Regions from separate parts of the Pseudoalteromonas sp. SWYJ118 genome, predicted to be linked through region 2. Evidence: riboswitches for the same ligand, from Rfam matches in the RefSeq annotation. Region 2 holds a riboswitch; the other holds the start of a gene.
The links. Region 2 has a riboswitch for lysine ahead of dapA (4-hydroxy-tetrahydrodipicolinate synthase). Riboswitches for the same ligand answer to the same signal wherever they lie in the genome.
Positions count from the first base shown of each region.

Region 1: another riboswitch for lysine. It lies ahead of lysC (lysine-sensitive aspartokinase 3); the one in region 2 lies ahead of dapA (4-hydroxy-tetrahydrodipicolinate synthase).

Region 1 covers NZ_JADYXC010000002.1:223,268-230,949, reverse strand. Annotated here, with positions in the region: gene nhaD (sodium:proton antiporter NhaD) at 1-984, shown strand, start outside; lysine riboswitch at 1,086-1,258, shown strand; gene lysC (lysine-sensitive aspartokinase 3) at 1,334-2,737, shown strand; gene I6F48_RS03750 (4'-phosphopantetheinyl transferase family protein) at 2,813-3,571, opposite strand; gene I6F48_RS03745 (sodium-dependent transporter) at 3,713-5,035, shown strand; gene I6F48_RS03740 (2-hydroxyacid dehydrogenase) at 5,129-6,109, opposite strand; gene I6F48_RS03735 (glutathione peroxidase) at 6,208-6,780, opposite strand; gene I6F48_RS03730 (NAD(P)-dependent oxidoreductase) at 6,903-7,682, shown strand, end outside.
Region 2 covers NZ_JADYXC010000009.1:109,329-117,010, forward strand. Annotated here, with positions in the region: gene acnB (bifunctional aconitate hydratase 2/2-methylisocitrate dehydratase) at 1-2,358, opposite strand, end outside; gene I6F48_RS10815 (OmpA family protein) at 2,651-3,712, opposite strand; gene I6F48_RS10820 (protein adenylyltransferase SelO) at 4,109-5,518, opposite strand; gene I6F48_RS10825 (DNA-3-methyladenine glycosylase I) at 5,530-6,225, opposite strand; lysine riboswitch at 6,418-6,617, shown strand; gene dapA (4-hydroxy-tetrahydrodipicolinate synthase) at 6,808-7,682, shown strand, end outside.

The sequences.
Region 1 (7,682 bases), on a different contig from region 2:
ATAGAAAATATTGTGCACCGTGTTATGCCAAAAAGTATTAGCGAAAAAAAGCTCATGTTTTTGGTGGGTGGTTTTGCATTTTTGTTTTCGTCGATTTCAGACAACGTAACAGCTACGCTTATATCGCTCGCGGTTGTTATGTCGTTAAAACTTGAACCTAAAAAGCTCATTAAATACGCCACGCTTATTGTGTTTGGGGTTAACTCAGGTGGAGTATCGCTAATTACAGGTGACGTAACCACACTGATGATATTTTTAGATGGCAAAGTAACCATAGGTCATTTATTACTACTTATAGCGCCAGCACTTGCAAGCGTTATGCTGCTAGCCGGGTTACTGTCTATCGGTATGAAAGGGCGTGTTGAGTTTGCTGGTGCAGGTAAAACCCGCATCGAAAAAACCGACATTACCATTGCTGTTATATTTTTATCTACCGTAGTGAGCACACTTATGCTGAGTGTAGTTTACAGCGTACCGCCTTTACTCACCTTTTTGTTTGGCTTATCAGTGATGTTTTTAGTGGCGCAATTTTTAATGCGCAAAAAAGACATCAACAAAGACATAATCGATTTTGTTCGCGATATAGAATACGACACATTATTGTTTTTTGTAGGTGTGCTTTTACTTGTAGGCGCACTTAAAGAAATTGGTATGTTGAGTAAATTTACCGACCTATATACGGTAATGGCACCCGAGTACGCAAACTACTTAATGGGCATATTATCAGCAGGGGTCGATAACGTACCGCTTACTGCTGCTTTATTAAAAGCCGATATAGTAATGAGCCAACAACACTGGTTGTCGTTTACGTATGCAACGGGCGTGGGCGGTTCAATGCTGATCATTGGGTCGGCTGCGGGCATTATTGCCATGAGCAAAGTTAAAGCGCTTACCTTTATGAGCTACTTGCGTTTATCGCTGCATTTATTAATTTGCTACACCGTAGGTTATGCAGGCTCGTATTACATGGGCAGTTTTATTTGATGCATAAATTATTAAATGCTTGACAGCTAGACGTCTAAACGATAACTTTCAAAGCCCCGCTACTTAGTGGGGTTTTGTTTTATTAGCCACTGGTTAATAAAGCATTCAGAAGAGGTGCGATACTTAGGTACTTAATGTTAGGCGACGAAAGCCGATGATCATTAAGGAGGGAAGTACTCGCCGAGGAAAATAATGGTACGTCGTCATTGTTTTTCGGTTTATGGGGCTGAATCCTCAAAACTGTCACCAATATAGGTGGAGAGCTTCTGGCAGTGGACTTATCTTCAAGCATTCCTTTGCCAAGTTCTTCTTGTTTTATTGCGGTTTGGATACCGCGAAAGGAGACTAAATGACTACCCAATCAGCGCCACAAACAGTGCCTCAAACAGAGTTAAGCGCAAAATCAGATTACATCGTTGCCAAGTTTGGCGGAACAAGTGTTGCAAACTTTGAAGCGATGAGTCGCTGTAGCGAAATTATTGTTGCAGATAAAAGCGTACGTATTGTTGCCGTGAGCGCCAGTGCCGGCGTAACTAACCACTTAGTTGCACTGTGCAAACCAAGTATTACCTCAAGTGAGCGCCAAGAACACATAAACGGCGTGCTTGCTATTCAACAAACTATTTTAGATAAGTTATCGCTAGATGCCGATTTAGCGGTTGGCTTTAACGAAACCCTAAAAGCATTTCAAATATTGGCTCAAGAGTCACTAACAACCGATCAGCAACACGATGAGCTATTGAGCTTTGGTGAGCGTTTATCGTCGTATTTGTTTGCTCAGGTGCTGCGTTTACAAGGTTTAAACGCCGATCGCTTTGATGTGCGTAAAGTGCTTAAAACCGATAGCCAATTTGGTAAAGCAACGCCTAATGTTGCAGCCACAGCGCAAGCTGCTAAAGAGCATTTAATCCCGTTATTAGACACTCAAGTAATTGTGACGCAGGGATTTATTGGTAGTGACGAATACGGTCAAACCACAACGCTTGGACGTGGTGGTTCTGACTATAGCGCTGCATTACTAGCTGAAGCAATTAACGCTAAAAGTGTGCATATTTGGACCGACGTAGTGGGCATTTTTAGCACCGACCCGCGTTTGTGCGCAAAAGCGACGCCCATTGCACGTTTAAGTTTTGACGAAGCCGCCGAAATGGCGACCTTCGGCGCAAAAGTATTGCACCCAGCAACTATATTACCAGCGAGCCGTAGCCACATTAATGTATTTGTAGGTTCTAGCCGAGAGCCAGAACGTGGTGGTACATGGATTGAGCGCGAAAAATCGCAGCAACCAGGTATACGCGCAGTAACGCAACGTAAAAACCAAATATTGCTTACGCTTAAAAGCCCAGAAATGCTCCTAGCAAGCGGCTTTTTAGCACGCGTATTTACACTATTAAGTGAATACAATATATCGGTCGATTTGGTAACCACATCAGAAATCAGCGTAGCTATAACGCTTGATAACGCGCAAAACGCCTCGCGCCCAGAGCTTGATCAAGAATGCCTAGATAAGCTTGCAGAGTTTTGCCATGTGTCGGTAGAAAACAACCTAACATTGGTGGCACTTATTGGCTCTGAGATTCAATTACGCCAACACGAAATGAACTTAATGAGTGTATTAAAAGACTTTAACATTCGACTAATTTGTCACGGTGCAAGTAAGCACAACTTGTGCTTTTTAGTAGAGCAAACTGAGTCAGATAACGTAGTGCAGTCTATTCATAGCCGTTTATTAGAAAATGATTTTGCTGCGTAAGTAATTTTACTATTAAGAAGCGGTTATTCAGGAAAGCGATTTATTAAAGTTACCTAGTAAAATTAACTAGTAAAGTTACTTAACAAAATCAGTTAATAAAAAGCATCGCCAGTCGATGCTTTTTTTATGCACCACACTCACATCAAAACAAACATTGCTGTTACTACTATCAACTACAGTAACGCGATTGCTGCTAGCACTCAGCTTTGCACAATGTAATTCGTCAAACACATTGGGGCTAAGTAATTTTGCAATAGGGCGGCTGGTGGCTTTAGCAAGCGACTCTTTTAATGTCCAAATTCTAAAAAAAGTATCTGCTTGGGTTTGGGTATTAGTAGGCTCGGTAATAAGTGAAATTTCATCTTGATGATAAAAATGTTTAGCGAGCTTTTCAAACGGGCGCTTTAGGCTTACTTTTTCAATATCAAAACCAAACTCACTTTTATCAAAATTAAGCGCGACCCCAACCAAACCATGCGAATGCGAAATACAGGTATTTATAACATCACCACTTACATGTATTTGCAGCTTTGAGCTTGCCTCATCAAATTCTGTACTCATTTTATTAAGCGCTACGTGCGCATGTTGCGGCTGCGTTATTTTAATAAGGTGTTTTAACAATAACCGCGTCGCTAAATACTCTTGCTTAGCTTGAGGGCTTTTGCGACGGTTTATAATGGTTAACTCAAATGGGCTTAAGCAATCGGGTAAATTAAAGTCACTAAGATCAAGTGTTTTAGCATTAAATAATAAAATACTGTTACTTGCTAAAGACAAATTTGCCAATTGAGTTGAAGTAATACTCAAGGCGTTTTTAAAATAGTGTTCAGTCATAAAAGCCCTAAAGCAAAAGAAGTCGCTGATATTGTGAGCGGTTAACGCCACTAACAAAGGCTGGGTACAATTTTATTACTCAGCTGGCATGAAATATGGTTTAATTCACAATAATCAAAATAATAACAGATTTGTAGATGTATGGCACAAGTGCGTGATGGGTTTCAAAGCCGACTTGGTTTTGTTTTAGCCGCTGCTGGCGCAGCAGTGGGTTTGGGTAATATTTGGGGTTTTCCTACGCAAGCGGCCAACCATGGCGGCGGTGCATTTTTACTGGTTTACTTTATTGTTATATTTTTACTTGCGCTCCCTGCGCTGTATACCGAACTTTATTTAGGTCACAAAGCACAAGCTAATCCTGTAAAAGCATTGGGCGATGCATGGCAAAACACTAATCGTAAAGTTGGTGCAGCAGCAGGTTACATAGGCCTTGCGGGCGCAGTTGTTATGCTAAGTTTTTACTCAATAGTAGCAGGGTGGATGCTCTCGTACGCTATTGAACCTATAACAACCTTTTTTGGATTTACAGGCGCAAGCGAGTTTTTACATAGCGACTCAGTGCTGCGTAATTTTGTGTTTACACCGCTTATGCTTATTTTAACCGCCAGTATTATTTTAAAAGGGGTTAAATCGGGAATCGAAACTTGGTCGCGCCGTTTAATGCCACTGTTACTCATATTGCTTGTTGGTTTAATTGCCTACATTGCTACACTTGATGGCGCAAGCGAAGGCTTTGCCGCGTATTTAATTCCTGATTTTAGCCAAATACTCGACCCTAACTTAATTATTGCTGCAATGGGGCAAGCGTTCTTTTCGCTCTCGTTAGGTGTGGGTTGCATGATGATTTACGGCTCATATTTACAGCCAGATGCTAATTTACCAAAGCTCACCGCAGGTGTTGCTTTACTTGATACCAGTGTGGCGTTTTTAGCAGGATTACTTATTATTCCTGCTATTTATGTGGCGCAGCACAACGGCGTTGAAGTATTTAGTGGCGGAAAGCTTATTGGCGAAGGGCAACTTATTTTTGCTATTTTACCTGCGCTATTTAGCACTATGGGCGAAATTGGTTTATTAGTCGGCTTATTGTTTTTTGTATTAATGTCTATCGCATCGGTTACGTCAACTATATCGACCACCGAAATTCCGGTAGCGTTTTTAGTCGAAAACCATAACGTTAGCCGTACCAAAGCAACATGGGCAGTGAGCGCCGTTGTACTTGTATGTGCAAGCGCAATTATACTAAATTTTGATTGGTTATTTGGCTTAGTCATTATGCTATTTACCCAATACCAATTACCGCTTATGGGCTTGTTTTACTTTATTACTGTAGGCTGGATGTGGAAACGTGGTAACAAATTACACCAAGCAACAACCGGTTTGCATTACTGGTTTGCTCAGTACATTCGTTTTGTATGCCCAATATTAATGACCTTGGTATTTGCAAACGTCGCGTTTGGCTAAGCTCTATTTAAAGTAAATTTTTAAACAAAAAAGCGAATAGGGCTCACCTTATTCGCTTTTTTTGTACCGGTTATTTAGCTAAAGCCTAGGTCTTTATAAAACCTCATTAGTTAAAGATTTACCTTCACTTACTTCAAGGGCATTAAGTACGGTTGTGTTTGCTATTTCGGTAAGTGCTTCTTGTGTAAAAAAGCCCTGATGGCCTGTTACTAAAACATTTTTAAAGCTCACTAAGCGCGAGAATATATCGTCTTGATTTATTTCGTCGCTGTGGTTTTTAAAAAATAGCTCCGACTCTTGCTCGTAAACGTCAAGCCCCAGGTAACCTAGCTTTTTAGTTTTAAGCGCGCTAATACACGCGTTACTATCAAGCAATGCACCTCGTGAGGTGTTAATAAGCATAACGCCGGTTTTCATTTTACTAAACGCCTCGTCATTTATTAAATGATGAGTTTGCTCGGTAAGTGGGCAATGCAAAGAAATCACATCGCTTTGGCTAAGTAAGGTGTTTATATCGGTAATTGTATAATTGCCAGGTTGCGCGTAGGGGTCGCACACTAATACATTAGCGCCAAAGCCATTTAAAATGTTACACAGCGCAAGGCCAATTTTACCGCAGCCCACAATACCCACGGTTTTATTGTGCAAGTTAAAACCGAGTAATCCGTTTAAATCAAAATTGTCTTCGCGTACGCGGTTATATGCTTTATGCGTTTTACGGCTAAGCGTTAGCATAAGCGCTATACAGTGCTCAGCTACGGCTTCTGGGCTGTAAGCAGGGACGCGTAATACCTTTAATTTATGTGCTTTTGCTGCAGGTAAATCAACGTTATTAAACCCTGCACAACGTAGCAAAATAGTGTTTATGCCTTGGCTTGCCAATTGTTCAATAACAGTGGCGTTTACAGTGTCGTTAACGAACACGCATATGGCATCAAACCCGCTTGCTAAAATAGCGGTTTGTTCGCTCAGGGCTTGCTCAAAATACGTTATTTTTATATCACGCTGATCGCGTGTACTTTGTTCAAAAAAAGGCAGTTCGTACTTTTGAGTACTAAAAAAAGCAATGTTCATGGTAATAGCCTCGACGCTTAAGGAGTATTATTTATTACTAATACAATAAACTACTTTATAAACCTGTGCTTTAGTAGTGCGCATTTTATTGATTTAAATTAAGCCTTAAGCGGAGCCTTACTTGAGGTAAACAAAGGTATTTTTGAAGATACCTTTTTACCATCTTTAGCTGCGCTTAACTTTACGGCTTGCAGTAAGTTACTTTCGATTACTTGTTTAAGTGTTTCGGGTTTAGTGCGCGGTGCATAACGTGCAACAAGTTGCCCTTGTGAGTTAATTAAAAACTTAGTGAAATTCCACTTAATAGCACGGTTTTGCGAAATACCCCGCGTATGCGATTTTAAATAATTAAACAACGGATGTGTTTCTGGCCCGTTTACCATTACCTTACCAAATACCTCAAACGAGGTATTAAATTGCTCTTGGTAAAAGTCTTTAATGGCTAAATTATCAAGCGGCTCATTTTGGCCAAACTGGTTACAAGGAAACGCAAGTACAGTAAAACCATGGCCTTTGTATTGCTGATAGAGCTTTTCGAGCGCGTTTAATTGCACCGAAAAATTACACTTACACGCTGTATTAACAATAAGTACGGTTTTGCCCTGTAACTGGCTAAGAGAAAAATTTTCGCTGTTAAAAAGTGGTGCATTAAATTGATAAATACTGTCCATAGGTTACCTACTTACCTTTCCCGCTTAAGGAAATTTTATAAAGATTTTCATTCGCTTTTTTATCGACCGGTTGACATAATCGAGGTCTAGTTTCTAAGTTATCAGTTTAATAGGTCATTTTTATGTCAATGAAAGTCGCATTTATAGGTTTAGGCGTAATGGGTTACCCAATGGCGGGGCATTTAGCAAAAGCAGGGCATAGCGTATGCGTTTATAACCGCACTCAAGCTAAAGCACACGCGTGGACTGCAGAACATTCAGGAAGCCTTGCATCAACCCCGCGCGAAGCTGCCAACAATGCCGACATCGTATTTATGTGTGTTGGTAACGATGACGACTTACGCTCAGTAGTGTATGGCGACGACGGCGTGTTAGCGGGCATGCTGCCGCACACTGTTTTGGTTGATCACACCACAACCTCAGCTGAAGTAGCACGCGAAGTGGCTGCAAAAGCGGCTCTGCAAAATATCGACTTTATAGATGCGCCTGTATCGGGCGGACAAGCTGGCGCCGAAAACGGCGTATTAACGGTTATGGCGGGTAGTAGTGAAGCCGTATTTGCTAAAGTGCAGCCAGTTATGGCGGCGTTTAGTCGTTTTAGCCAACTGTTAGGCGGCGTTGGCTCGGGACAACTTTGTAAAATGGTTAATCAAATTTGTATTGCTGGCGCAGTGCAAGGTTTAGCCGAAGGCTTACATTTTGCCAAGCAAGCTGGGCTTGATGGTGAAAAAGTTATAGAAACCATTTCTAAAGGTGCAGCCGGTTCGTGGCAAATGGAAAACCGCTACAAAACAATGTGGGCGGGTGAATATGAGTTTGGTTTTGCCGTAGATTGGATGCGTAAAGATTTAGGCATAGCACTCGATGAAGCTAAAAACAACGGCGCTACTTTACCAATGACC
Region 2 (7,682 bases):
TACTACAGTCGCTTTATCTGCAACACGTGCTTGGTTACCCATACACAGTGAACAACCTGGAGTTTCGATACGTGCGCCAACACGACCAAAGATACCGTAGTAACCTTCTTCCGTAAGTTGGTCTTTGTCCATCTTAGTAGGTGGAGCAACCCAAAGTTGAGTTGGAAGTTGTCCTTTAAAGCCATCAAGCAACTTACCAGCAGCACGGAAGTGACCAATGTTAGTCATACAAGAACCGATGAATACTTCATCAATTTTCTCGCCAGCAACATCAGAAAGAAGACGCGCATCATCTGGGTCATTTGGAGCACAAAGAACAGGTTCTTTAATCTCAGCTAAATCAATTTCAACGATATGCTTATACTCTGCATCAGCGTCAGCTTCCATTAGTTCTGGGTTAGCTAACCAATCTTGCATTGCAGTAATACGACGTTCAATCGTACGTACATCGCCGTAACCTTCAGAGATCATCCACTTAAGCATAACAATGTTAGACTCAAGGTACTCAGAAATAGACTCTTTAGAAAGTTTAACTGTACAACCAGCAGCAGAACGCTCTGCAGATGCATCTGATAATTCAAATGCTTGCTCAACAGTAAGGTGCTCAACGCCTTCAATTTCTAGTACGCGACCAGAGAATTCGTTAATTTTACCTTTTTTCTCAACTGTTAATAAACCTTGCTTGATACCGTAGTAAGGGATTGCATGAACAAGGTCACGTAACGTGATACCTGGTTGCATTTCGCCTTTAAAACGAACCAAAATAGATTCTGGCATATCAAGTGGCATAACACCCGTTGCTGCTGCGAATGCTACTGCACCCGAACCTGCTGGGAATGAAATACCTAATGGAAAACGTGTATGTGAATCACCACCAGTACCTACGGTATCTGGTAATAACATACGGTTTAACCACGAGTGAATAATACCATCGCCTGGACGAAGTGAAACACCGCCACGGTTCATGATGAAATCAGGAAGCGTATGGTGAGTGCTTACATCGATAGGCTTAGGATAAGCTGATGTATGACAGAAAGACTGCATTGTTAAATCTGCAGAGAAACCTAAACATGCTAGATCTTTAAGTTCATCACGTGTCATAGGACCTGTTGTATCTTGCGAACCAACAGTTGTCATTTTAGGCTCACAGTATTGACCAGGGCGAATACCTGCAACGTTACATGCTTTACCAACCATTTTTTGCGCTAGTGTGAAGCCTTTATCAGAAACTTCTGTTGCTGTTGGTACTTTAAATGTATCAGTTGCACCTAAGCCTAGTGATGTACGCGCTTTATCAGTTAAACCACGACCGATAATTAGTGGAATACGACCACCAGCACGAACTTCATCTAAAATCACATCAGATTTAAGCTCAAAAGTAGAAATCACTTTATCAGTACCATGTTGCTTAACAACACCTTCGTACGGATAAATGTCGATTTGCTCACCCATGTTAAGCTCATCAACATTTAATTCGATTGGTAATGCGCCTGAATCTTCCATTGTGTTAAAGAAGATTGGAGCAATTTTATTACCTAAACATACACCGCCAACACGCTTGTTTGGTACGAACGGGATATCATCGCCCATAAACCAAAGTACAGAGTTAGTTGCAGACTTACGAGAAGAACCCGTACCCACAACATCACCTACGTAAGCAAGTGGTAAACCTTTCGTTTTTAATTCTTCAAGCTGAGTAATTGGACCAACTTCGCCCGCTTTATCAGGTGTAATACCGTCACGTTCAATTTTTAGCATTGCTAAAGCATGAAGTGGGATATCTGGACGAGACCATGCATCTGGTGCAGGTGACAAGTCATCAGTATTTGTTTCGCCAGTTACTTTAAATACAGTCACTGAGATCTTTTCAGCAACAGCTGGTTTATTAGTAAACCATTCTGCATTTGCCCAAGACTCGATAATTTGCTTAGCGAATGTGTTACCCGCTTTTGCTTTTTCTTCTACATCGTAGAACGCATCAAACATAAGTAATGTATTTGAAAGGCCTTTAACTACGATTGGTGCAAGTGTTTCGTCATCAAGTAGGTCAATCATTGGTGCGATATTGTAACCGCCCAACATTGTACCTAATAATTCTGCCGCTTTTTCTTTAGAAACAAGTGGAGAATTAGTTTCACCTTTAGCTACAGCTGCTAAGAAGCCCGCTTTAATGTAAGCAGCATCATCAACACCTGCTGGTATACGCTGAATGAACAAATCTAAAATGAATTCTTCTTCACCTGCAGGTGGAGTTTTGATTAATTCAATAAGATCAGCAGTTTGCTGAGCATCTAATGGCGCTGGTACGATACCTAACGCGGCACGTTCTTCTACGTGTTTACGATATTCTTGTAGCACAATATTGCCCTCTTGGTGACGTGAAAGTATCCGGTAGCGCTTCAAGCGCAAATAAGTTACCCAATACTTATAGTATTCTAACGCGTAATTATAAAGCTTTTATGGATAGATGAAAATCCATCCAGTTACGCAACTGATTATACCGATTATAAATACTATGAATAGTGGTTGTAGTAAAAACTATTTTCATGAATACTTGTTAAGTAAGAATCATTACCATTAACCAATATTAATTTATTACAGGCATAAAAAAACCCAGCACTTGGCTGGGTTTTTATTACAAACTATTTAATTAACGTAAAACTTTAACGTTTTTGATAGTTTTGATATGCGCTTCTACACGACGGTTCTCTGCGTTTGCAGCTTTAGTGTTTGCATCATTTTTAAGACGCTCTTCACCTAAACCAACTGTAGTAATACGGTCTTTAGCAATGCCATCAGAAACTAATTGCTTAGCTACTGCATCAGCACGTTTTTTAGATAACCATTTGTTGTAAGTTGCTTTACCTACAGAAGAAGTGTGACCTTCTAAAAGTACTGTTGTATCTGGGTACTCTTTTAAGAATGCAGATACTTTTTCAATATCGTTTAAGTACTGAGTAGATACTGCTGAAGCATTGTTAGGGAAAGTCACTAATAAGCTTACAGTTACTTCTTTATCTTCATATAAAGTACAACCAGTGCCATCAACTGCATCAGTCATAGGCGTGTTAGCACACTTATCATCTGCATCAGGAATGTTGTCGTTGTCGCTATCTGTAGGAGCTACAGCTACTTCAATTACCTTAGGCTCTGGAGCTGGTTTAACTGGCTCTACAGGAGCTGAATTTTGGCCAAATAAGTAGTTAATACCAATTTTAGCGCCTACATCTGTGTAACCACGGTCAAGACCTTGGTATACAGCTGTTTCAGCATTTACAAATAAGCCATCTGTAATGAAATGTTGGTAACCAACACCTGCATTTAAGAATGTGTTGTCATCTACTACGTCCATTTCTTTAATACCGAAAAGACCGTAGAAAGGACCACCATTTAAATGGTAAAGAGCATCAATACCGTAACGCTCGCCATCAATACTGTTGCGGTTGCCAGCAACTTTATCAAAAGCATTAAAATCCATATCTGCATATTCAAGACGTGCGCTCCAGTAATCACTGAAACGGTAACCGGCTTCAACACCCCAGCCAGTTGATTCATTTACGTCAAGACCAGCTTGAGCACGCATGTTTTTCCAAGATGCGTCATAGTAGTCGCCAAATGCGCCAATGTAGAAACCTTCTTCTTTATCAGCAGCGAATGTAGATGCGCTAGTTGCAGCCAACGCGATTGCAATTGTAAGTGATTTTAATTTCATTGTTTTCTTCCCATTTGAACAATTTTAAATTGTAGCTAATCGATACTAGCTCAATCAGTTTTATATAGACTAACTGAGCCTTTGTTAATCAATACTTAACGAAAAATAAAGTTTATAACTTTTTTCTATGCCCAGTCACAACACACATCCACTTACTATAGGCGAAATTAAAACTTTATTGAAAAATAAATATAGTAGTTTTTTGTAAATTAGTACTTAGCAAGGAATGTAAGAGCAATTAAATTAAATGCACTTATAAATGTAAATGCAAAGAAACATTGCTTGGCTTTAATTCGGCGCATAATACCACCAGAATTAACATTCCCCTAGATATATGCGCATGTTTGATTAAAAAATGACTCTTTTTAATCATGTGGTTATATTTAAAGTTAAGAGTTAAGTACCACAAAAAGTCTGGTAATCATTATCATTTATCGGTGCAGCCTGAAACTCTGATAGCTTTTCATCATCAGAATACGGATTTCCCACTATTTTCATAAAGCGCTCTAGTAACTCACTAGACCCTGCAGCATTATACTCTGCAATTATTTTTTCGATCATATGGTTACGAGGAATTACACGAGGATTTGCCGCTCTCATTACTTCATAACTATTATTGTCAGTTAAGTTTACCCACTTAGCTCTCCATTTGATTAGCGACTCTGGTACTACTGTTTCTCCCTTTAAGGATTCAGTAAGTGCATCAAAGGTATTGGTGTAGTCGAGCTGGTTATCTTTTAATAGCGTTAATAACTCTGCAATTAACTCACTTCCGCTTGCATTTTTTGCACTCAAGCCCAGTTTTTTCTCCCACATAGCCGTAAACTCAGTATTAAACTGCTCAGCAAAACTATTAATAAATGGCGTCATTAACGAAACAGCTTGCTCGTCATCATCACTAATAAGCGGTATTAAGCTCTCAGCTAAGCGTGCGCAGTTCCAGTTAGCTATATTAGGTTGATTACCAAAGGCATAACGACCTTGTTTATCGATAGAGCTAAACACGGTGTCAAAATCAAAATTATTCATCATGGCGCAGGGGCCGTAATCAATGGTTTCTCCACTTACTAGCGTATTATCGGTATTCATTACTCCATGAATAAAACCAACACGCATCCAACTAACCACTAATTCAACTTGGCTTTTAATTACAGCGCCTAAAAAGACTAAATAACGTTGTGGCCCTATATCTGTTATTTCTGGATAATGACGCTCTATAGCTAAATCAGCTAAATTTTTAAGCCCTTCAACATCGCCTTGCGTCGCTAAATATTGAAATGAACCAACACGAATGTGGCTACTTGCTAAACGAGTCACTATTGCACCTGCTTGTGGCGGATTACGATAAACCGTTTCACCACTGCCAACGACGGCTAAACATCGGGTGGTTTTAACACCCAGTGCATGCATTGCTTCGCTCATTACGTATTCACGAATAGCAGGACCAAGTGCACAGCGCCCATCTCCCCCTCTTGAGTAAGGAGTAGCACCAGAGCCCTTTAATTGAATATCCCACAGCTCGTTTTTATCATCATTAATAGCGCCCAATAAATGTGCTCGCCCATCGCCTAAACGCGGCGAAAAATGCCCAAATTGGTGCCCAGAGTAACCAAGTGCTACTGCAGGAATCGCCTGTTTTTCGTTACCGCTAAAAGTGCTAGCACGCAAATCAGCTGCAACGTTAATATTAAACTCTTTTGCTAAGCTCTCGTTCCACAGCAATAACTGAGGAGAGGCAACACTTGCAGGAAAATCTTCTATCGCAAAGTTTTCCGTAATGTCTGTGTATCTTGGCACTAATTTCATGGTAATTCCTATTATTGCTGACTTATACCAACACGGTTGTCACCAACGCCATAAGCAACAATTAAACTTAACTCTTGCATACTTAAGCCGCTTTGCTTTTGCATTTCATTAAAAAAAGCTTGGGCAGCACTCAGTGATTTTTTAGTTTGTAAGCCGCCGTCTATAATTTTATGAGCACGTAAGTAATTCTCTACATCGCGTGATAGTAAAAAGGTATCTTTACCAAGTGCTCGTAGCGCATAAGGTCCTGTATTTCCGCCTAAACGCGAACCATGTTTTTTTAAATACGCCCATAAACCAATAATATCGTCTGCTGGCCAATTAGCGACAAACTGGCTAAAACTGCCATGTTCCCCTGCTATTTCGTGGATCATGTAAGCATTTTCGGTAATTGTTTTTACTTTTTTATAGTTACGAACGATTCGCTCATCCGTTGCTTTTTGTTCCAGCATATCAGGTGGCATCATTAATAACTTATCAACGCTAAAATTCCAAAAAACGGCTCTAAAGCCTGGCCACTTATTATTAATGACTGACCAATAAAAGCCGCTTTGAAATACTTTTCGAGTAAATTCCTCAAGCCAATCGTCGTCACTTAACGTGCTTAGTTGTTTTTTAGATAGCGGTTTTGCAAGTAATAACTTAAGCATTTTTTCGGAGCCTTTTCGCTCTACCGCTCGCTTATAAATATCGCTAAATTTTTCCATACTAATTAAATACCTCACTACTTATATTGCTAGTGTACGAGAAAAGCACCCAATACGTAACCACTCCCATTATGGATGAATGAATATGCATTTAGTCGCTTGACACCTAGACGGCTAAAATGCTTTAATCGCCGTAATTACCCTATTTAAATTGCACAGGTTTGTAAGTTTTTACTCTACAAACAGGTGTAAAGGGCTAGAAGAGGTGCGTTATTCAGGTAGCGTATGTTAGGAGCGCAAACTCCAGTGAGCATACGTGAGGGGAATTAACGCCGAGAAGTAACCACTTTTGCGAGGTGTTTATTTCGGGCGACTAGGTTGAACCCTAGCGACTGTCACCAATAGCTGCTTATAAAAGCAGCTTATTAGTTTGGTGGAGAGCTTCTGATCTTAAATATTAAGGCCGTGCGCCCTATTATTTTAAGCCCATTCGCTCTTCGAATTATTAGTTCGAACGACGTTAATGCGGCTCCTTCCATAAAGCTTTTTAACTCTTCGAATAATACCAATTGCATTAAATTAGTTATCGCTAAAATGATCACGTTTTTAATAAAGTTGGTACAAATTATAAGTTCGTGAGAGATGATCAACAACTTCAATTTAAACGACTACTCATTGTGGACCGCGCTCGTAACGCCATTTGATCAACACGGCGATGTTGACTACAACACGTTAACTAAACTGGTTAGCGATCAAGAAGCGGCACATAACGGTATTTTACTACTTGGCAGTACGGGCGAAGGTTTAGCACTCACGCTAAAAGAGCAACAAGCCATTGTTGAACACGTATGCCAACTAAAACCAGCAGTACCACTCATGGTTGCTGTGGGCGGTAGTAACTTAAAGCAACAAATTGAGTGGGTTAACTACTGTAATACACTCCCAATTCATAGCTTTTTACTTGGCTCACCGCTTTATGCAAAGCCTGGCGCTATAGGTCAAACTCATTGGTTTGAAAGCCTACTTAATGCAAGTGTTCACCCGTGTATGCTTTATAACGTACCGGGTCGAAGTGCTGTTAGCATTCCAACGGCAACAATTCAAAACTTACAAAATAATAAAAATTTATGGGCACTAAAAGAAGCGAGCGGCAGCATTGCTCAGTTTGAAGCTTATCGCCAAGCAGCGCCTAATTTAGCTATTTTTAGTGGCGACGATGCGCTAATGCCATATTTTGCCCAAGCCGGTGCAAAAGGTTTAGTGTCGGTAGCTGCAAATGCATGGCCCGCACAAACTCACGAGTTTGTTAAACGCAGCTTAAGTGGTCAACACCCTAATTTATTTGCCCAGTGGTCAAGCGCTATTAATAGCCTATTTGCTGTTGCAAACCCTATTCCCGTAAAGGTATTGATGCATTTGCAAGGTCGCTTAAGCAGCCCGCAACTTCGTCCACCTTTAACACACCTTGAGTTAACTCAAACCGATTGCATCACAACTGCAAACAACACCATTTTATC